2 regions of the Peribacillus sp. GL_122 genome follow, and region 1 is predicted to be linked to the other one. Evidence: a T-box and tRNA genes for the amino acid it is inferred to sense, from the RefSeq annotation. Region 1 holds a T-box; the other holds one or more tRNA genes.
The links. A T-box is a leader RNA that pairs with one kind of tRNA and senses whether it is charged. The one in region 1 lies ahead of AC3ISB_RS19835 (valine--tRNA ligase), so its partner is inferred to be a tRNA-Val.
Positions count from the first base shown of each region.

Region 2: it has a tRNA-Val gene. The T-box ahead of AC3ISB_RS19835 (valine--tRNA ligase) is inferred to sense a tRNA for this amino acid. The anticodon was not compared.

Region 1 is NZ_CM174415.1:4,101,996-4,105,122, reverse strand. Features, by position in the region: gene spoVID (stage VI sporulation protein D) at 1-48, shown strand, start outside; gene ysxE (spore coat protein YsxE) at 144-1,211, shown strand; gene AC3ISB_RS19840 (hypothetical protein) at 1,268-1,459, opposite strand; T-box leader at 1,687-1,915, shown strand; gene AC3ISB_RS19835 (valine--tRNA ligase) at 1,959-3,127, shown strand, end outside.
Region 2 is NZ_CM174415.1:1,346,845-1,349,971, reverse strand. Features, by position in the region: gene AC3ISB_RS06575 (hypothetical protein) at 200-616, opposite strand; gene AC3ISB_RS06570 (hypothetical protein) at 849-1,088, opposite strand; tRNA gene AC3ISB_RS06565 (tRNA-Val) at 1,404-1,475, opposite strand.

The DNA.
Region 1 (3,127 bases):
GAAGGGCAAGTCATCTATATACCGAAGGCGGTTGCATATAAGAATTGACCAGGACAGAGAGCAGAGCATATGGTCTGCTCCTGTTTTTTAGGTGCTAGAGGAATCGGATCGTTTAGTTTTTTTAGAGAAAGTGAGTGAGTCTCGTGAGGGAAAACGAGAATCAGCAGCCTGCCAATCGGGATCGGGACACGGAGACCGTATTGAAGGAATATGCCATGTATGTACAATATATTGAGGACTTCGGACGTGTAAAAAAAATATACAGTGATCGCGGTACATTTGCCTTGAAATCCATGTTACCGCAGAACGGCATTGATTTTATCAAAAATGTTCAAAAATTGTACCATCGAGGCTATAACCGGATCGTTCCCATTTATCAAACGATGGATCAGCGTTACGCCGTTCTTCATAATGGACGTTTGTATTACCTGATGCCCTGGCTCAATAATGAAAGGGACGGGGAGCGCGATGAAAATCATAAGCAAATGTTCAGGGAGCTTGCTCGGATGCATACACTTTCCGTTAAGGAAATACAAGTGGATATCGAGGAACGGGAAGCCCATTATGAGCGGACGCTTGATGCCTGGAATAACGAGAAGGACTTTATCGATGAGTATATTGTCAGCTGTGAAAAGAAGTGGTATATGTCTCCATTCGAACTGACGGTTTGTTCTTTCTACACTGATATTTCACAGGCGCTGAAGTACTCGATCAAGAAGTTTGAAACCTGGTATGAAAAAACGAAGGATAGTGAAAAGGTTCGAACCGTGGTCACGCACGGAAAGGTTTCCATGAAGCATTTTGTTTATGATGAGCGGGGTTATGGCTACTTCATCAATTTTGAGAATTCGAATACGGCTCCGCCGCATTTCGATTTACTGCCATTTCTCGTTAAATCGGCCAGGACCTATCCTGTCCAATGCGATGACTGCGTTGACTGGCTATATAACTATTTTCGTTATTTTCCGTTGAAAGAAGAAGAATTGCTGCTCATGCAAAGCTATCTGGCATTCCCTGGGTCAGCTTTGGAATTAGTGAAGGGTTACTCCGACGGCAGGGGTCATCGTTCAGAGCTTGATAATGTTACACAATTGCAGCGGCAATTTTGGCTTTTGAAAAATATTGAATATATGGTGATGAAAATCGAAGAAATCGAACAGCAGAAAAAGGCTGCTGCCGATGCTGCCAAAGAACAATCACCCCCAAGCTAAATATACATGATTGGATCATCTCCAGTCATGTATATTTTTTTGCTGTAAGGGAATACTTAAATCCAGTCGAAATACAAAGACATGGCCAGGAAAATAAAGGCGATTAGCAAGAGCATATCGAAAAAAGTCGGGAAAATCAGCGTACGTAATCCTTGGAACACAATAAAGGGGAAGATGAACTGCTGGCAGACACCGCGGAATTTCTTCACCCAAGGCGGTAAAGTATAGGGAGTATATCTTCGCTTCATATTATTACCTTCCTTTTTAGGACTTCTTATATTCTATGGGTGGGCAGTGGAAAAGGTGAAACAGCCGTCACATTCACTGTTCCTGGAGGATAAAATAAAGAAAATGAACATGAATTGTATCAAATGGGATGATTACTGAGAAAGTAAGCGAAAAGATGATTGACTGGAGCCCCATGTTTTTTGTACTATATACTATATGCATTCAATGATTTTACATATGAATATAAATCAATGCAAAGACCGGAAATAGTAAGATGAAATGCACTTTTCAGAGAGGAAACCAAATTGGTGCGAGGTTTCCAGGCAGCAGCATCCGAAGTCGTCCGCGAGCAGTCTTCGTGAACCTCTTAGTAGCGAAGGCCGGTGAAGAGCCGTTATCCGATTTGAGAGCCGAAAGAGATTTTTTTCTTTTTCGGAAAAAAGGTGGCACCGCGAACAACTTCCTTCGTCCTTTTGTGATGATGGAAGTTTTTTTTATGCCCAAAAAGGAGGAAATGTTATGGAAGAGAACCAAATTTCTATGCCGACTAAATATGATCCGCAGACGATAGAGAAAGGCCGCTACAAATGGTGGCTTGATGGAAAGTTTTTCGAAACGACGGGTGACGATAAAAAAGAACCATATACGATTGTCATCCCGCCGCCTAACGTGACAGGTAAGCTTCATCTTGGCCACGCTTGGGATACGACGCTTCAAGATATATTGACACGCATGAAGAGGATGCAAGGCTATGACGTTTTATGGTTACCGGGCATGGACCATGCCGGTATCGCCACTCAAGCGAAAGTAGAACAGAAACTTCGTGCTGAAGGCGTGAGCCGTTATGACCTTGGGCGAGAAAAATTCGTCGAAGAGACATGGAAATGGAAAGAGGAATATGCGAGCCATATCCGTGAACAATGGTCAAAGCTCGGTCTTGGACTTGATTATACACGTGAACGCTTCACTCTTGATGAAGGGCTTTCAAAAGCTGTGCGCGAAGTGTTCGTTTCGCTTTATAACAAGGGCTTGATTTATCGCGGCGAATACATCATCAACTGGGATCCATCAACGAAAACGGCGTTATCCGATATCGAGGTTATTTACAAAGATGTACAGGGCGCATTTTACCATATGAAATATCCTTTGGTTGACGGATCAGGTGAAATTGAAATTGCCACCACCCGTCCAGAAACGATGCTTGGCGATACTGCTGTTGCTGTTCACCCTGAAGATGACCGTTATAAACACTTGATCGGCAAAATGGTCCGCTTGCCAATTACAGGCCGGGAAATCCCGATTGTCGGTGATGATTATGTCGATATGGAATTCGGTTCAGGCGCGGTCAAAATTACTCCGGCCCATGATCCGAATGACTTCGAAATCGGGAACCGTCACGATTTGGAACGCATCCTTGTCATGCATGAAGATGGCTCGATGAATGAAAAGGCTGGTAAATATGAAGGCATGGACCGTTTTGAATGCCGGAAACAAATCGTCAAGGACCTTCAGGAAGAAGGAGTACTTTTCAAAATCGAAGATCACCTTCACTCAGTCGGCCATTCAGAGAGAAGCGGTGCTGTTGTTGAACCATATCTTTCGACTCAATGGTTCGTTAAAATGCAGCCGTTGGCTGATGCATCCGTTGAGCTTCAAAAAGGAACCGATGAGGAAAAAGTTCATTTCGT
Region 2 (3,127 bases), 2.8 Mb from region 1:
AAATTGAGCACGAACTTTGAACTTGATTTTCTATTTGTTTATTCATCAAGCTTTCTAAGACAACTCCTCTTTCTCTGGGTCTTATCTTATTGGATATCAGTTTAATTTCTCACTCAAAGTCAGCTCCAGAGAGGTTCTCCAAGGAGGCTTATTTTTCTTGTTTTAGTTTAAAGTCGGGTCTCCATTTTCTAAGAGTACATTAATTTATTAGCATTTTATCTAATTCACGAACTTTATCATATGACTTCAATAGTTGTTCAGGTATTAATGTTCTCCCATAATCCCAAGCATTAGTTTCTATTTCAGATTTCAGCTTTTCTTTTTCTTCTTCGTGACCATACATTAAAATCCTTAAATCATGTTTGTTTTTCTTAAAATCTAAATAATAACCAATCATACGATAAAGAATAATTTTAACAAAGTCTTCCTCTGTCTCTTTAATTCTAATTTTCCCTTTATAACCGTTAACTTGAAGGTAATTGAATTTTATAGTATTGGTCGATACGTTATAACTCATAGGTGCACTTAGATTATTGTCAAATTCATAAATAATATCCAAATTGTGCTCATTTAATGTGTTATTAATTATCTTTTCGATATCGCTTATATAAAGCATTTAACTATCACTTCCCTTTTAAAGACTTACTTCATTATAGTAGTAGATTAAGTTATTCTTCCTTTATCAATATAATAAACTGTTGAGATATTAAAATCACACAGTTAAAAACAAAGGAAATATTTACTATATAATACTAAAGTGGAGGGTAAGTCCTACGAGAAGTGTGATTAATCCCCTAATAGGAAAGGAATTTGCTTTTAATTACTCTTCCATACTTTCCTCCTTCTATTTATTTCACTTTAAAACTTTCTATCATTGGTTGTAATTCTTCTTGATATTGTTCTACCATCATTTCTAGTGAAGGCATTGTATTATACTTTTCAAGCCAAGAAACGTAATGAAGTGCTACATTATGCGCAATATCAAAGTAGGGGACAGGTTCGTTGTAACCACTCTCTCTGTGAGCTGAAAATTTATCTCTGAAGTCTTTCATCGTTTGCCAATATTTTGCATAGTCTTCATGCGTCATGTTCAGAGCTTCCAATAAGTATTCCCGTGCATGGTATTTGGTAGTAAAGGTAATCCAACACATTATAGTAAAGTGGATTTTACCGGAGAATATGATTATGTACCTTTTAAAGAAAAGCCAAAAAGATGGTCTTCTTTTAACCTCCATCGTTAGCTGAATAAGCGATAGGCTTTGCCTTGCCTTGTCCTGTAATACGTTTAAATGCTGCTCTATCCGCCAACAATTGAGTAAATAATATATTATGAACTATATCTTTGAAAACAAAAAAAGGCCCAAACCCTTGTGATATCAAGAATTTGAGCCTTTGGTAGTTGATGACCTGTGAGGGATTCGAACCCACGACCCCTTCCCTGTCAAGGAAGTGCTCTCCCACTGAGCTAACAAGTCGTATGTAAATCAAGCCTTTTAGAGCTTGCTTTTAAAGCTTAATTAGTTGCTGACTTCTTTACTGGACAAGATTTATTATATAGTGGTATTCAAAATAAAACAAGTAGTTTTGCTAAAAAAGTTTTTATCGTAAAGTGGCCTGGGAAGTTAATCCTTGAAAGTTGCAAGCTTGTATGAATCAGTTCAACATTTAAACTATTACATCTTAATGAGTTCCCTATATCCGTTATCTCCAGATCTTCGTAAAGCAGCCCAATTGAGAAAGTATCTTTTCTTTGTAGTCCTTAGTCATACCATTGGGAGCTGCTGAGTACGGTCATTGTTTTAAGAACTTGTTCAAGATTCCCGAAAACCGTTTTTTTGAGCAAAGTCAAAGAAAAATATCGCATATACAGTCATTGTGCTTCTTATGACAACTATAACAATCATCCGGTTTCTTTTGATCACATTTCTTATTAAGATATGTGGTGTCTACAAAGGAATTACAATGTGAAATAGTATAATGATTCTTAATTATAATCGCCTTTTTCTTTTTTTATTTTCTGGTTATTTTATTCATTAAAAGAAAAGGTGTTTGTACAATATGGTACAAAAGTAAAAATAAATCTAACTAAAACAGCAAAAATCTACTGGTTTATATTCCGATATCAGGTAAGCTAGTTCATTAAGAAACGCTAAAGAAGAACACAATAAGTGGTCTCTTTTATTTGTTAAAAAACAACAATGAAAGTTAACAATTCCAATAAAAAAAAAGAATTGCTGACCCTAATTAGCTCCATCTCGCCTTTGGTCCCCCTTATTAGCCCCTACCTAGCATGTAATGACTCTTGAGACCCTTTTCAGTTTCACTAACCTGACGTACACAATGTTACCTTTGAGTGCTGTATTCGACGATCAATGTATTTATAAAATGGATATCCAAATGTCGCCAAAATTCCATTCGTTTACTGATGAGCAAAAATTTATTCTAAGAGACTAATAATAAGGAAGGATATTTGTGGATGTTAATCGTGGAAACAGATTCTCTCTTTTCCATCTGACAATGAGATGAGGTATAATGCACTTCAGTTTTGATTGATGAAGAGGCAGCTATTGTACTTCTGCGAGGACCGTTAGAAGAAAGGTCAGAAGGTGAAGAGCTTATAGAAGAAGTTACAAAACATTTACTACCCTTCACAATCCCGAACAAAGCGGGATGAATAGACGTTGACGGAGTACCCTTATAGAAAACCCTTGAGTATCCTTGGGGAAAGATATCTTTACTTGAGTCATTCCTTCTTCCTCAGTCCATTAAAAGGCTCTTTGCAACCAATGAGAGTTGTCTCCCTTAATCCTTCTATTTCTTTTTGAAAGCAAATCAAATCAACAAAAAATCACCTCCCCCTTCTTGGAATAGAAAGAAAAGTGATTCAGAAGTTTATTATTGGTAAAGTCGTTAAGGCTTGAACTAATAGTGTCGATACATGACAACTTCTCATCTCGTAAGCTTCATTAACTTGAAATCGATAGTCTTATGTAGAGTGAAACCCGACCAGCCTTCCCCGTCAAGGAAGTGATCTCCCCCTGAGCTAACTTGTCGTATGTAATGACTAATTAGTAAGGTACTTAAAGTATATAATTTGTCATTTTGTTAAAAATTCAACGCATTATAT